DNA from 2 places in the Nocardioides koreensis genome. Region 2 is predicted to be linked to the other one. Evidence: riboswitches for the same ligand, from Rfam matches in the RefSeq annotation. Region 2 holds a riboswitch; the other holds the start of a gene.

Region 1 (7,957 bases), on a different contig from region 2:
GCGCACCGGGAACGTGTCGTGGAGGGCGGAGAGGCACTTCTCGGCCGACTTCTTCGAGGCGAACGGGCCGAGGTAGTCGGCCTCGTCGTCGAGCACCCGGCGCACCAGTGAGAGCCGCGGCCACGGCTCCCGGGTCAGCTTGACGAAGTGCACCTTCTCGGGGAACCGGGAGCGCCGGTTGTAGCGCGGCTTGTGCTCGGCGATCAACCGCAGCTCGCGGACCTCGGCCTCGAGGGCGGTGGCGCACTCGATCCCGTCCACCGTCGAGGCCAGGCCCACCATCTCGCCCATGCGGGAGCGTGTCTCCGAGGCGGTGAAGTAGGAGCGGACCCGCGTGCGCAGGTCGCGGGAGGTGCCGACGTAGAGGACACGGGAACGGTCGTCGCGGAAGAGGTAGACGCCCGGCGAGTGGGGGAGCGCCTCGGCGAGGTGCCGCTTCTTGCGCTGGGCGGTGGTGACCCTCGAGGAGAAGGTCTGCAGCTCCTCCAGGGTGTGCACCCCCAGGCCGCCGAGCCGCTCCATCAGCCCGTGCAGCACGTCGACGGTGGCCCGGGCGTCGGACAGCGCCCGGTGGTTGGGGGTGGTCGTGGAGCCGAACACGCGGGCCAGTGAGGAGAGCTTGCAGTTCGGCGCGTCGTCGCGGGTGATCACCCGGCGCGCGAGCTTGGCCGTGTCGAGCACCTCGAACCGTGGCCACGGGCGGCCCTGCTGCTCGGCGAAGTGCTTGAGGAAGCCCACGTCGAACGGGGCGTTGTGGGCGACGAGCACGGTGCCGGCCGCGAACTCGAGGAACGCCGGCAGCGCGGACTCGATCGACGGCGCGTCGGAGACCATCGTGTTGCTGATGCCGGTCAGGACCGCGATGAAGGCCGGGATCTCGGTGTGGGGGTTGACGAGGGTCTGGAACTCGGCGAGCACCTCCCCGCCACGCACCTTCACCGCTCCGATCTCGGTGATCATCGACCCGCCCTGCGCCGAGCCGCCGGTCGTCTCGAGGTCGACCACGCAGAAGGTGATGTCGCGCAGTGGACGCCCCAGCTCGTCGAAACTGCGTTGCGACTCCCATCGGGAAGGCGCACCCTGAACGGCGCTGCTCATGTCGTCGACGCTAGAGGCGAGCACCGACAATCCGGCCGCGGCGCGCGGACTAGGGTGGTCGTGAGAGCACCGCCACCCGGCGACAGACCCGACCGGACCACCGAGGAGGCCCGTGAGCACCGTGATCCCCGACGCGGGACACCGCTGGCGCTGCTCCGGCTGCGGCAACCTCACCCGCTTCGACGTGACGCGCACCCGGCGGACCCGCGAGTTCTGGCACTTCGACCTCGCCGGGGAGCACCTGGTCGAGGAGACCGAGGTCGAGTCGGAGTCGGTCGCGTCCGTGGTGTGCCGCTGGTGCGGCCGGGACGACGCGATCGAGGTCGTGGCGCGCACCGAGGCCGTCGACGAGCCGGCGAGCGGCTGACGGTGACTGCCGTGTCCCGGCCCCCGCTCACCCTCGGCGGGCTGCCCGGCGCCGTGCGCACGCGGGTCGTGGCGCTCGCCGCCGACGCGCTGCCCGACGTGGTTCGGCTGCCGCCTGCGCTGCGCCGGGTCGCCGGATTCGCGCCGCAGCGCCGTGCCCGCCTGGGTGGCTCGGCGATCGCCGCCGCCCTCGAGGCCGACGACGAGCTCCGCGAGCGCGTGGGCACCCAGGTCGCCGCCCGCACGTCGTACGACGCGGACGCGCTGCCGGGGCTCGCCGGCGGCGACGAGGGCGCCGACCCCGCCGAGGTCGCGGCTGCCGCCTGGCTGGTGCGCCCCGAGGGCTGGGAGGAGGTGCTCCACGCCGCGGCGGACCGGCTGCGGGAGCGGCCGGACGCCGTGGAGCGGGAGGCCGCCGAGGTCGCCCGGCTGCGGGACAAGCTCGCCGACGCCGAGCAGGCCGTGCGCGACCTGCGGGCCCGCAACCGCGCCCAGGTCGACGAGTACAAGAACGAGAACGCCTCCCTGCGGCGCAAGCTGGGGGAGTCCCGCGCCGCCGAGCGTGCGGCCCGGGCCGCGCTCGAGGAGCAGCAGCGGGCGGTCGAGGAGGCGCAGCGCACGGCCTCGGCCCAGGCCGCCGGCCAGGACAAGGAGCTGCGCCGGCTGCGGGCCCAGGTGGCCCAGCTCGAGGCCGAGGCGTCGGCCGACCGACGCGCGGCCCGGTCCGACCGGGACGAGGCGTCGCTGCGCGCGCGGCTGCTGCTCGACACCGTGATCGACGCGGCGTCCGGACTGCGACGGGAGCTGGCGCTGCCGAGCGTCGAGGGGGCGCCGGGCGACCGGGTCGAGGCCGACCTGGTCCGGGCGGGCGCGGCGAGGGCCGGAGCCACGGCCGCGGCGTCGAGCAGCCCCGCGCTCCTGGAGCGGGTGCTCGGCATGCCGCGCGCCCGGCTGATCGTCGACGGGTACAACGTGAGCAAGACCGCCTGGCCGACGTCGCCGCTGGAGGCGCAGCGGATCAGGCTGCTGGCCGGACTGGCGCCGCTGGTGGCCAGGCTCGGTGTCGAGACCACCGTCGTCTTCGACGCGGCCGCGGCCTCCGCGCGCACGGTCGCCCAGGCGCCACGCGGGGTCAAGGTCGTGTTCAGCCCCGAGGGTGTGATCGCCGACGACGTGATCCGCGACCTGGTGGCCGCCGAGCCGTCCGGGCGCGTGGTGGCGGTCGTGAGCAGCGACCGCGAGGTCGCCACCGACGTGGCGCGGGCGGGGGCCCGCAGCCACTCCGCCGAGGCGCTCATCGGCCTGCTCAGCTGAGCCCGGGCGGCTCCGGCGTACGTCGCGACACGCCGTGGCGGGCCGAGCCCGGCCCGGGCTGTCGGTGGCTGCTGGGAGCGTCGAGGACATGACGACACGAATCGACTGCGACAGCTGCGTGGTGCGTGGGCTGGCGTGCCACGACTGCGTGGTGACCGTGCTGCTCGGGCCGCCGCCCGAGCTGACCTTCGACGACGACGAGCGCCGCGCGCTCGACGTCCTGGCCGAGGGAGGCCTGGTGCCTCCGCTCCGGCTCGTGCAGTCCCTGCCCGGCATCGAGATCGAGTCGGCGTGACCGGAGTGACGGATGTGACATTTCCCCCGAATTGACCACGTGGGTGGCGAGAAACACCCCGAAACTTGGGGATGAAAGTTTGATGGTGGCGCTCTCGCGCCACTAGTGTGTGGCGCTCAGGTGTCCGTGAAAGTGGATCAGACCGGATCTACGCGGGCACTGCGTCGAGTTCCAGGCCGTCTCGGAGGCCTGGGAGCCGGGGAACCAACCCACCTGGGGTGAATCTCCCGCAAGGCGGCGGCACCTGTGTCGCCGAGGAGCGGGAGTAGGGCCTGTCGTGCCCGAACCCGTCAGCTCACCCGGTAGGCGTACGACACGCAAGGGAGACCGCCCGCTCGTGCTGAACGGTCGGAAGCGAATCATGGCGCGCCCATTCGGCGCCGCAGTGTCCGGACTGGCCCTCGCGGCCGTGGTCGGGGTCGTTCCCTCGTCCCCCGCGCAGGCGGAGCCGGACATCGATGACGTGAAGTCTCGGGTCGACACGCTGTACCACCAGGCCGAGCAGGCCTCGGAGCGGTACAACGACGCCAAGCTCGAGCTCAAGGACCTGCGCCACGACATGGGCTCCCTGAAGGCCGACCAGCGCCGTCAGGACGACCGCCTCGGCGCCGTCCAGGAGCAGGTCAAGGACTCGATCGTCCGCCAGTACGAGGGCGAGAGCCTCTCCGCGGTGGGTCAGGTCGTGGTCTCCGACGACCCCAAGTCCTTCCTCGCGCAGCTGTCGACGATGTCGGCCTTCGACGACCTCCAGGGCCAGCTGTTCGCGGACTACTCCACCGAGCTCAAGGCGCTGGACATCCGGCGCGAGGCCACGGAGAAGCGTGCGGCCGAGGTCGCGGCGACGAAGAAGAAGCTCGCCGACGAGAAGGCCACGATCGACGACAAGCTGGCCGAGGCGAAGTCCCTGCTCGGCAAGCTCGAGGCCGAGCAGCGCGAGGCCCTGACCTCGCGCAGCGCCGCCCCCCGGACCCCGCCGGTGGCCGCCTCCGGCAACGCCGCTGCCGCGGTCCAGTTCGCCATGGCCCAGGTCGGCGACGCGTACGTCTACGGCGCGGCCGGCCCGGATGCCTGGGACTGCTCGGGCCTGACGATGATGGCCTGGGCCCAGGCCGGCGTCGCGCTGCCGCACTCGTCCAGCGCCCAGTACAACTCCGGCCCGCACGTCGCGGAGTCCGAGCTGATGCCGGGCGACCTGGTGTTCTACTACAGCCCGATCAGCCACGTCGGCATGTACATCGGCAACGGCATGATCGTGAACGCCGAGAACCCCAGCGCCGGCGTGAAGGTCACCAGCCTGCACGCGATGCCGTACGTCGGTGCGGTCCGCCCTGGCTGACCCCGTCCGTGCGAAGGCCGGTCGCCCCCTCTGGTGGGTGGCCGGCCTTTCGCTGTCCCTGCTGCTGGTCGCCGGCCTGGTCACCTGGTCGGTGCTCGACTGCGACCCCTACGTCGCCGGCCAGCGGCGCCCGGCCGCGCCCCAGGCCCAGCCGTCGCTGGCCGCGGCTGCGCTGCACGACCTCGAGGACGCGGTCGTCGCCGGGGACGCCGGCGCCGCCCGGGCGCTCGCGCCCCGGGGCGACGAGCACGCCGGGTCGCTGCTGACCGCGGTGGTCGACAACGCCCGCGCGCTGCACGTGCGCGACTTCTCGGTGCGCTACGTCGACGAGGAGGGCGGCGTCGCCGACGACGGGTCCTGGGCGGCCGCGGTGGACGCGACCTGGCGGTTCGCGGGGTTCGACGCCCGGCCCGCGCGAGCCGAGGTCACCGTCCGGTTCGTGCCCCGCGACGGCGGGGTCGCCGTGGCCGGGTTCGGCGGCGGTGGTCGGCGGACCCCCCTGTGGCTGGCCTCCCGCCTCGAGGTCCGGCGCACCCCGGCGACGCTGGTGATGGTGGCCGGCCCGGCCGGCGAGGCGGACGCCTACGCCCGCCGCGCCCGGACCGCGGTGCCGGTGGTGCGCCGGGTGCTGCCGCGCTGGCGCTCGGGCCTGGTCGTCGAGGTCCCGGCGTCGGCCCACGACCTCGACGCCACGCTGGACGCCGATCCGGGGGAGTACGCCAACATCGCCGCCGTCACCTCCACGGTCGACGGCTCGCTGGCGCCCGGCTCGCCGGTGCACGTCTTCGTCAACCCCGACGTGTTCGACTCGCTGCGACCGCAGGGGGCCCAGGTCGTGATGAGCCACGAGGCCGTCCACGTCGCCACCGGGGCCGCCACCAGCAACCTGCCGCTGTGGCTGCTGGAGGGCTTCGCCGACTACGTGGCCCTGCGAGACGTCGACCTGCCGCTGACCACGACGGCCGGTCAGGTCATCCGGCAGGTCCGCCGCCACGGCCCGCCCGCCCGGCTCCCCGGTGCGGCCGAGTTCGACACGACCACCACCCACCTCGGGGCGACGTACGAGAGCGCGTGGTTCGCCTGCCGGCTGCTCGCCGCCAGCGGCGGCGAGGCGGCACTGGTGCGGCTCTACGAGCGGGTCGACCACGGGGCGGCCCTCGGACCGGCGCTGCGCTCGACGTTCGGGCTGGGCGTGGGGCAGCTGACCCAGCAGTGGCGGCAGGGGCTGTCAGACTTGGCGTCGTGAACCACGCTGACCGGCGGACGTCGCTCGCCGTCCTCCTCGTCGGCGCGGTCGCGTTCGTGGCGCTGGCCGTGTGGCTGGTGCCCTGGCAGCCGGTCCCCGGCGGCACCCCGCCCCCGGCGCCGCCCCGGTCGGTCTTCTCCGCCGAGGAGGTCAGCGCCGCCCAGGACTTCGCCACCTGGGTGCGCGTCTGGGGCTGGGGCTCGCTGGTCGTGTCGCTGCTGGTGGCGTGCTGGTTCGGGTTCACCCGCCACGGGATCCGGCTCGTGGAGCGGATGCGGGGGCCGTGGTGGTGGCGCGTCGTGCTCGCGGTGACCGCGCTGGAGCTGATCGGTCGGGTCCTGACGCTGCCCTTCGCCGTGCTGATGCGTCGGCACCTGCTGGACTACGGGCTCACCCGGCAGGCCTGGAGCGGGTTCGCCGCCGACATGGTCCGGACCGAGCTGGTCACGATCCTGACGACGTCGGTGGGACTGGTGGTGCTGGTCGGCTGCGCCCGCCGCTGGCCGCGCGGGTGGCCGGCGGTGGCCGGCGGCCTGCTGTCCGGCCTGGTCCTGGTCGGCTCGTTCGTCTACCCGTTGGTCGTGGAGCCGCTCTTCAACTCCTTCACGCCCCTGCCCGACGGGGCGCTGCGCAGCCAGATCCTGCGGCTCGCCGACCGCGAGGGCGTGCACGTCGACGACGTCCTGGTCTCCGACGCCTCGCGTCGTACGACGACGCTGAACGCCTACGTGTCCGGCTTCGGGAGCACCCGCCGGGTGGTCGTCTACGACAACCTGGTGCACGACCTGCCCGACGACCAGGCCCTGGCTGTCGTGGCGCACGAGCTCGCCCACGCGCGCCACGACGACGTCGTGACCGGCTCCGTGCTGGGCGCGTCCGCGGCGCTGGTCGGCGTGGGGCTGCTCGGGCTCGCGGTGGGTGCGCTGGGCCGGCGTCGGCCGATGGGGGACCCGGCCCTCGTGCCGCTGGTGCTGGCGCTGCTCGCCGTCGGCACGCTGCTCGCAAGCCCGCTCGAGAACGCCGTGAGCCGAGAGATCGAGACCAGGGCCGACGTCGACGCGCTGCGGGCGACGCACGACCCGGACGCGTTCATCCGGATGCAGCGCGAGCTGGCGGTGCGCTCGCTGGCCGATCCCACGCCGCCTGCGTGGTCCCAGTTCTGGTTCGGCAGCCACCCGACCACGCTCACCCGGGTCGCGATCGCCCGGACGCTCTACCCGGAGGTGCCCCCGCTCTACCGGAAGGTCCCCAGGGTCCGCTGAACGGGTCCGCCGGGTCAGCCGTAGAGCTCGGCCACCTCGTCGCGGAACTCGCGCATCACCACGTTGCGCTTGAGCTTGAGGCTCGGCGTGAGCTGCCCGCCCTCCTCGGTCCAGTCGTCGGGGAGGATCGTGAACTTGCGGATCGACTCGGCCTTCGACACGGCCTTGTTCGCCTCGTCGACCGCCGTCTGGACCTCCGCCCGCAGGTCCGGGTCGTCGACCAGGTCCGCGACGGAGCCCGTCTTGTGGTGCGCCTCCGCCCAGGCCGGCACGGCCTCGGGGTCGAGGGTGATGAGCGCGGCGATGAACGGCTGGCCGTCGCCGACGACCATGCACTGGTCCACCAGGAGGTGCGCACGGAGCCGGTCCTCGAGCACCGCGGGCGCGACGTTCTTGCCGCCCGCCGTCACCAGGATCTCCTTCTTGCGGCCGGTGATCCGCACGAAGCCCTCGTCGTCGACCTCGCCCACGTCGCCGGTGTGGAACCACCCGTCGCGCTGCAGGGTCTCGCGGGTCGCCTCCTCGTTGCCCCAGTAGCCCGCGAAGACCTGGCCGCCCTTGAACAGCAGCTCGCCGTCGTCGGCGACCCGGACCGCGGTGCCCGGGAAGGGCCGGCCCACGGTGCCGATCTTGACCGCGCCCGGCACGTTCGCGGTCAGGGCCGCGGTGGTCTCGGTGAGCCCGTAGCCCTCCAGCACGGTCAGGCCGATGCCCCGGTAGAAGTGGCCGAGACGGTCGCCCAGCGGCGCGCCGCCGGACACGGCGTACTCGCACCGGCCGCCGAGCGCGTCGCGGAGCTTGCCGTAGACGAGCCGCGAGAAGACGGCGTGCCGCGCGCGCACGGCCAGGGACGGCCGGCCCCTGTCGAGGCCGCGGGACCAGGCGATCGCCGTCTCGGCGGCGTGGTCGAAGATCTTGCCGCGGCCGTCCGCGGTCGCCTTCTGCGAGGCGGTGTTGAAGACCTTCTCGAAGACCCGCGGCACCGCGAGGATGAACGTCGGCCGGAACTCCTGCAGGTCGGCCAGCAGGTTCTTGATGTC
Region 2 (7,957 bases):
GCCACCCTGCCTCCGGGAAGAGGGTCGACGTGTTGCCGTGCACGTGGGTCTCCTCGAGGTCGCCCGGCCGTTCGGGTCGGGGTCCTACGGGCAGGTCCTCTCCCTGACCTGCCCACCCGGGTGATCCACGCGACCGTCTCACTCGCCGCGACAAGGCCTTAGCCTGCGCACATGCCACGCCGTTCGCCCCTCTCGCACCGGCGACCCGAGATCGGTCGGCGCTGATGGACGACTGCGTCTTCTGCGCCATCGCCACGGGCGCCGTGGCGGCCGACCTGGTGCTCGAGACCGACGACGTGGTCGCCTTCCTGGACCGGCGTCCACTGTTCAAGGGGCACACGCTGCTCGTGCCGCGCCGGCACGTGGTGACGCTGCCGGACCTGCCCGCGGAGCTGCGGGACCCGTTCCTGGCGGCCGGTCAGCGACTGGCGGCCGCGATGGTCGAGGGCCTCGGCGCCGAGGGCTCGTTCGTGGCCATGAACAACACGGTCAGCCAGTCCGTGCCCCACCTGCACCTGCACGTCGTGCCCCGCACCAAGGGTGACGGCCTCCGGGGGTTCTTCTGGCCGCGGCACAAGTACGCCGACGACGCCGAGCGCGCTGAGTACGCCGCTCGCGTGCGCGCCGTGCTGCCGAACCTGCCGGACTGACCCGCCGTCCCGTGCCGTCGCCGACGCCCTAGGGTGTGGTCTCGACAAGCTCGACCAACGAGACAAGTCGACCAACGAGACAAGTCGACCAACGAGACAAGTCGACCAACGAGACAAGTCGACCAACGAGACAAGTCGACCAACGAGACAAGTCGACCAACGAGACAAGTCGACCAACGAGCTAGCACGACCACCGAGGCAAGGAGTCAGGTCATGGGCCGTTTTGACGGGCGCGTCGCTGTCGTCACGGGAGCCGCGCGCGGCATCGGTTTCGGGACCGCCACGCGGTTCGCCGAGGAGGGTGCCTCGGTCGCGATCATCGACCTCGACGAGTCGTCGGCCGCCGAGTCGGCCGCCAGGCTCCCCCTGACCGACGGCGCCAAGGCGATCGGCATCGGCTGTGACGTGAGCAGCGCCGAGTCGGTCGACGCGGGCGTCGCGCGGGTGGTCGAGGAGCTCGGCGGGATCCACATCCTGGTCAACAACGCGGGGATCACCCGCGACAACCTCCTCTTCAAGATGACCGAGGAGGACTGGGACCTGGTCATGAACGTCCACCTCAAGGGCGCGTTCCTGATGACCAAGGCCGCCCAGAAGCACTTCGTGGAGCAGAAGTACGGCAAGATCCTCAACCTCTCCAGCGTCTCGGCGCTGGGCAACCGCGGCCAGGCCAACTACTCCGCCGCCAAGATGGGCGTCCAGGGCTTCACCCGCACGCTCGGCATCGAGCTCGGCCCCTTCGGCATCAACGCCAACGCGATCGCCCCCGGCTTCATCGCGACCGAGATGACCGACGCGACCGCCGCGCGCCTGAAGATGGACGTCGAGGAGTTCCGCAAGCTCAACGCCGAGGCCAACCCGGTCAAGCGGGTCGGCTACCCCGAGGACATCGCGGCCGCGGCAGCCTTCCTGTGCAGCGACGAGGCGTCGTACATCACCGGCCAGACGCTCTACGTCGACGGCGGCGCCAAGCTCGGCTGACGACCGGATCGTTGTGACGTCGGTCGCTCGACCGGCGAAATCGTCCCCCAGACGGGGGAAGCGCGGTGGTTCGGCCCGTCGGGCTCTGCCTAACGTGCTGACGTCGCAAACGCGACCGAACCCGGGTACGCCGAATCCTGCCCGCCCGGGTCATCGTTCCCCCGACGTACCGAGGGCAGGAGTGGGGGACCCACAGGTTCCACCGCCGCACCTCGGGTGCGGCTCGGGGTGAAGTCGGCGCTTCTCGGGCGGCGCAGGCAGAGGACTTTCCACCTCCAACCCGACAGCTCACCTCACAGGCGTGGGAAAGGCCCGATCCATGTCTGCACGCCTGCGCGCCTTCATCGCGCTGCCCGCACTCCTCCTCAGTCTCTTCACCGCCGTCGTGGCCGCCGGCGTCTCCACGGCCCCCACGGCCGACGCCGCCACGCACAAGGCTCACCACAAGGCCCACCACGCGCCGTCCCAGAGCGCCAAGATCGTGCACGCCCGCAACCTCGCGCTGCGCCAGATCGGCGACCCGTACGTCTACGGCGCCGCCGGCCCGAAGGCCTTCGACTGCTCCGGCCTGGTGTTCTTCAGCTACCGGCACTCCGGCCTCTCGGTGCCCCGCACCTCGAGCGCCCAGGCCGCGCACGCCCGGCACATCCCCAAGAGCCGGCTCAAGACCGGTGACTTCCTGTTCTTCGCCGACGGCGGCGGCGTCTACCACGTCGGGATCTTCCTGCACTGGGGCAAGGGCCACCACGCGGTGATGCTGCACTCGCCGAAGCCCGGCCAGAAGGTCCAGCGCGCCGTCCCGTGGACCAGCTCCTGGTTCGCCGGCACCCTGCGCGGCCGCTGAGCCGTCCGGGGCTGCTACCTTGACCGATCGTCGGAGCGGGCGCGCCTTCCGTCGGTCGGTCAGGGCCCCCCGCACACTGAAGTCGACTCCATCTCACTACACGAACGGAGCCCATCGTGCGCCGTGCCCCCCTGCCCGCTGCTGTCCTGATCGCCGCGAGCCTCGTGCTGGCCGGCTGTGGGGGTGGTGACGAGACCACCTCGGAGGACAGCTCGCCGGCCTCGCAGAAGGTCGCTGGTGGTTCGACGCTCGACTCGACCTGGCCGCTGACCGGCCTGCCGGTCTCCGGTGACCAGAGCGCCTCGCAGGACCACCCCGTGCTGGTCGCGAAGATGGACAACACCTACTCCAGCGCACCCCAGATCGGCCTCTCCAAGGCCGACATGGTGGTCGAGGAGCTGGTCGAGGGCGGGCTCACCCGGCTCGCGGCGTTCTACTACTCGCAGGTCCCGGGCGAGGTCGGCCCGGTGCGCTCGATGCGCGCCAGCGACATCGGCATCGTCTCGCCGGTCGACGCCGACGTCGTCACCAGCGGCGCGGCCGCCCGCACGATCGCGCGGATCAAGGGTGCCGGGATCACGTTCTTCCAGGAGGGCGCGAAGGGCCTCCACCGCGACTCCGGCCGCAGCGCGCCGTACAACCTGTTCGCCGACCTCGGCGAGGTCTCCTCGACGATCAAGCAGGACGAGGCGCGCCCCGACGACTACCTGCCGTGGGGCGGGGACAAGGACATGCCGAAGGGCCAGCCGGCGAAGACCATCGCGGCGTCCTTCTCGGGCGGTCACACCACGAACTGGAGCTACCGCGACGGCGGCTACGTCAACGAGAACACCTACGCCGCGGACGGCGACGAGTTCCCGGCCGACACCGTGCTGGTCCTGCGGGTCCAGGTCGGTGACGCGGGCTACCTCGACCCGGCCGGCAACCACGTCCCCGAGACGAAGTTCACCGGCTCCGGCGCGGCCCTGCTCTTCCACGACGGCCGGCTGGTCAAGGGCACCTGGAAGAAGGGCGACCTGAAGTCCCCGCTGCAGCTGTCGACCAAGGCCGGAAAGCTCACCGTGCCCGCCGGTCACACCTGGATCGAGCTGGTCCCGTCCAACGGCGGGAACGTCACCTACAAGAAGTAGTCACAGGCTCGAGGGCAGCTCGACGCCGGAGTCCGCCAGCGTCTGGAAGCCCACGAGGATGAACCCGATCGCCGTCTCGACCCTGGCCGCGGCGGCGATCGGGTCGTCCGCGCTCGACACCGACTCGCCCGCGGACGACATCGCCCCGAAGAAGATCCGGGCGAAGGTCTGGAGCATGTCCTCGTCGAGGTCCCACGTCCCCGCGCTGAGCACGGCGCGGACGATCTCGAGGACGTTGGCGAACGTCGAGCGCTCCTCCTGCTCGCGGTAGCGCTCGTAGCCCAGCACCGCGGGCCCCTCCTGGATCACGATCCGGCGGTAGCGCGGCTCCTGCACGACGCCGAGGAACGCCCGCAGCCCGGCCCGGGCCTTCTCCCACGGGTCCTGGTGCCCCCGCAGGGAGGTCTGGATCGCGCGCGAGGCGTCCGCCTCCACCCGCTCGAAGACCGCCTCGAACAGCGCCTGCTTGCCGCTGAAGTGGTGGTAGAGCGCGCCCTTGGTGACCTGCGCCCCCGCGACGATGGCGTCCAGGGACGTCGAGGCGTACCCGTGGGTGGTGAACAGCTCCTCGGCCACGTCGACCAGGGCCCGCTTCGTGGACGCGGAGTACTGCTGGCGCCTGCTCGCCCCCGGGACGTGGGGCACCTTGGGCACCAGCTTGGACACCGACGGCTTGCTCATTGGCGCAGTCTAGGTACCGCCACCTCGATCACGTGGCCGGGATCACCGCGCGTTGCCTTTGCATACCGCGAGTACGTCACCGTACTGTGGGTACGTACTCACGGTATGTACGTGTGACACACGACGAGGAGCCGACCATGACCTGGAATTCCTTTCACCGTCGCGGGGAGATCCTCCGCACGGTCATCGCCACCGCCGACCGTCGCCGGGACGGACTCCTGCCCATGGACGTCGACGGCGTGGCGCAGACCTTCGGCGACGAGCTGTCGCTGCTCGGCGCGCTGCAGCTACGCTGGCACACCCGCCTGGCCGGTCGGATCGAGCGCGAGCTCATGCACCAGCCGATGGAGCTCGAGAGCGCGGTGGTCGCCGCCTGGCACGCCACCTCCGACGAGCTGCCCGGGATCCGCGCGATCATCGACCACTACCGCCACGAGCCGCTCGACGACGCGATGGCGGCGATGATGACCAAGTCCGCGGCCAAGGAGCACATCCTGCTCGCCGTGATGGCCGGCCGGGTCAGCGCGCAGGACGCGACCGCCGCCCGCGTCGGCGAGTCGATCGAGCACACGGCGCGCGCCACCTACCGGCCGATCCGCCCGGCCGCCGAGCCGACCGGCCACGGCCTGCTCGACCGGATCAGGGCCGCGCTGGCTGCCTGAGCGGCCGTCCGCCGCCGATTCCTCGAGGGTGGTGCCGCCCCCGGCCGTGTGGGTGATGATGGAGGCATGACCGAGGTGAGCGCCGGGATGCTGCTCGTGGCGACTCCTGCCCTCCTCGACCCGAACTTCGCCGACACCGTCGTGCTCGTGCTCGACGTCGACGAGAACGGCGCCCTCGGCGTGGTGCTCAACCGGCCGTCGGCGATCCCGGTCGCCGACGTCCTGGCCGACTGGCGCGACGTGGTCGCCGAGCCCGAGGTGCTCTTCCACGGCGGCCCGGTCAGCACCGAGGGCGCGCTCGCCGTCGCGAGGCTGCGGCGCGAGGACGATGTGCCCGTCGGGTTCCGTGAGGTCGCGGGCCGGCTCGGGCTGGTCGACCTCGACACCCCGGTCGAGCTGCTCGACGGCAGCCTGGACGGGCTGCGGATCTTCGCCGGGTACGCCGGCTGGGGCGCCGCCCAGCTCGAGGGCGAGATCGCCGAGGGGAGCTGGTACGTCGTGCCGTCGCAGCCCCTCGACGTGTTCCGGATCGACCCGGGCGAGCTGTGGCGCGACGTGCTCCGGCGCCAGCCCGGCGAGCTGGCGTGGCACTCCACACGTCCCGTGGACCCGGACCTGAACTGATCCGCGTCGACTCTGATCTGACCGCTTCCTCAACTACAGTGGGGCCCGTGACCACCATCGGATTCTCGACAGACACGGACGTCCGCGAGGACCGACGTACCGTCCCGACCGATGACGGGGACCACGAGCGGTTCTCGCACTACGTCGAGAAGGAAAAGCTCACCGAGGCCATGGTGATGGGCACCCCCGTGGTCGCGCTGTGCGGCAAGGTGTGGGTCCCCAGCCGGGCGCCGGAGAAGTTCCCGGTCTGCCCGGAGTGCAAGGAGATCTGGGACTCCATGAAGGACGACTCGGGCGAGGGTGACGAGTGACGGGACGGCCCCTCCAGGACCACGCCCCCCAGGACCCAGACCAGCTCGAGATCGACCCGGCACTCCCGCCCGCGTACCCCGACCGCGCGGCGTGGGGCACCGCACCCTCGCTGCGCGCCTGGCAGGCGGCGGCGATGCACAAGTACTTCTCCGACCAGCCCCGTGACTTCCTCGCGGTGGCGACGCCGGGCGCGGGCAAGACGACGTTCGCGCTGACGGTGGCCGCCGAGCTGCTCGGTCGGCGGCTCATCGACCGGATCACGATCGTGGCGCCCACCGAGCACCTCAAGGTGCAGTGGGCCGAGGCCGCCGCGCGGGCCGGGATCCCGATCGACCCGACGTACGCCGCGGGCAAGGGCAAGACGTCGAAGGACTACGTCGGCATCGCGGTCACCTACGCCGGCGTCGCGGTCAACCCGCTCGCGATGCGGATCCGCACCGAGAACTTCAAGACCCTCGTGATCCTCGACGAGGTGCACCACGCGGGGGACGCGCTGTCGTGGGGCGAGGGCGTGCGCGAGGCGTTCGAGCCCGCGGCCCGACGGCTGGCGCTGACCGGCACGCCGTTCCGCTCTGACGTGAACCCGATCCCGTTCGTGACCTACGCGCCCGGCGACGACGGCATCCCACGGTCGGTCGCGGACTACGCCTACGGCTACGCCCACGCGCTCGCCGACCACGTCGTGCGCCCGGTGCTGTTCATGGCCTACTCCGGCGAGATGCAGTGGCGCACCCGCGCCGGTGACGAGATCGCGGCCCGGCTGGGGGAGCCGCTCACCAAGGACATGACCGCGCAGGCGCTGCGGACCGCCCTGGACCCCGCGGGGTCGTGGATGCCGTCGGTGCTGGCCGCCGCGGACAAGCGCCTCTCGGAGGTACGCCGCCACGTGCCCGACGCCGGCGGGTTGGTCATCGCCAGCGACCAGGAGTCGGCGCGCGCCTACGCCAAGCTGCTGCGGGCGATCTCGGGCGAGGCGCCGACCGTCGTGCTCTCCGACGAGAAGGCCAGCTCCAAGAAGATCGCGACGTTCAGCGAGAACGAGGCGCGGTGGATGGTCGCGGTCCGGATGGTCTCCGAGGGCGTCGACGTGCCGCGCCTGGCCGTCGGGGTCTACGCGACGACGTACTCCACCCCGCTGTTCTTCGCCCAGGCCGTCGGCCGTTTCGTCCGGGCCCGCAAGCGCGGCGAGACCGCGTCGGTCTTCCTGCCCTCGGTGCCGACCCTGCTCGGGCACGCCTCCGAGATGGAGGTCCAGCGCGATCACGTGCTGGGCAAGAAGATCACCGACGAGGGCGACATCTTCGCCGCCGAGAACGACCTGCTCGCCCAGGCGAACGCCTCCGAGGCGGCCTCCTCGGAGCTCGAGTTCTCCTTCGAGGCGATCGGCTCGCAGGCGACGTTCGACCGGGTCCTCTACGACGGCGGCGAGTTCGGCCACTCCGGCGAGGTGCACGTGGGGTCGGAGGAGGAGATGGACTTCCTCGGCATCCCCGGGCTGCTCGAGCCCGACCAGGTGCGGGAGCTGCTGCACTCGCGGCAGAGCGAGCGCGCTCGCAAGCAGAAGCGGTCGGCCCCGGTCGCCGAGCCGGACACCGTCTCGGAGCTGTCCACGCACGAGCAGCTCGCGGTGCTGCGCCGCGAGCTCAACGGGCTGGTCGCGGCCTGGCACCACCGGACCGGGCAGGCGCACGGCATCACCCACGCCGCGCTGCGCAAGGAGTGCGGGGGGCCGGCGGCCGCGGTGGCGACCTCCGACCAGCTGCACGCGCGGATCGACCGGCTCCGGGAGTGGGCGGCCCGGAAGTCCTCCTGAGGGGACGGGCTCGGGCCCTACACTCAGGCCATGCCGGCCGAGACCTCCCAGACGCTCGACCGCGGTCTCCGCGTGCTCGACGTCCTCGCCGCGGCCCCGGGTGGCCTGACCGTCACCGAGCTCGCCGCCCGGCTGGAGGTCAACCGCACCGTCGTCTACCGGCTGGTGAGCACGCTCGAGCAGCACGCGCTGGTCCGCAAGGACTCCCGGGGGCGGCTGCACGTGGGGCTCGGCGTGCTGCACCTCGCCTCGGCGGTCCA

The links. Region 2 has a riboswitch for cyclic di-AMP ahead of ABD268_RS17300 (C40 family peptidase). Riboswitches for the same ligand answer to the same signal wherever they lie in the genome.
Region 1: it holds a riboswitch for cyclic di-AMP, as region 2 does, so the genes downstream of both, ABD268_RS13220 (C40 family peptidase) here and ABD268_RS17300 (C40 family peptidase) in region 2, are expected to answer to the same signal.

Annotation. Positions count from the first base shown of each region.
Region 1 covers NZ_BAAAQR010000007.1:200,322-208,278, forward strand. Annotated here, with positions in the region: gene ABD268_RS13200 (DEDD exonuclease domain-containing protein) at 1-1,098, opposite strand, end outside; gene ABD268_RS13205 (hypothetical protein) at 1,211-1,465, shown strand; gene ABD268_RS13210 (NYN domain-containing protein) at 1,468-2,778, shown strand; gene ABD268_RS13215 (hypothetical protein) at 2,867-3,073, shown strand; cyclic di-AMP (ydaO/yuaA leader) riboswitch at 3,238-3,397, shown strand; gene ABD268_RS13220 (C40 family peptidase) at 3,435-4,409, shown strand; gene ABD268_RS13225 (hypothetical protein) at 4,447-5,655, shown strand; gene ABD268_RS13230 (M48 family metallopeptidase) at 5,652-6,917, shown strand; gene ABD268_RS13235 (AMP-dependent synthetase/ligase) at 6,932-7,957, opposite strand, start outside.
Region 2 covers NZ_BAAAQR010000012.1:520-8,476, forward strand. Annotated here, with positions in the region: gene ABD268_RS17285 (hypothetical protein) at 1-124, shown strand, start outside; gene ABD268_RS17290 (HIT family protein) at 225-650, shown strand; gene ABD268_RS17295 (SDR family NAD(P)-dependent oxidoreductase) at 864-1,631, shown strand; cyclic di-AMP (ydaO/yuaA leader) riboswitch at 1,760-1,941, shown strand; gene ABD268_RS17300 (C40 family peptidase) at 1,951-2,475, shown strand; gene ABD268_RS17305 (DUF3048 domain-containing protein) at 2,592-3,605, shown strand; gene ABD268_RS17310 (TetR/AcrR family transcriptional regulator) at 3,606-4,286, opposite strand; gene ABD268_RS17315 (hypothetical protein) at 4,424-4,948, shown strand; gene ABD268_RS17320 (YqgE/AlgH family protein) at 5,015-5,572, shown strand; gene ABD268_RS17325 (DUF3039 domain-containing protein) at 5,620-5,883, shown strand; gene ABD268_RS17330 (DEAD/DEAH box helicase) at 5,934-7,697, shown strand; gene ABD268_RS17335 (IclR family transcriptional regulator) at 7,728-7,957, shown strand, end outside.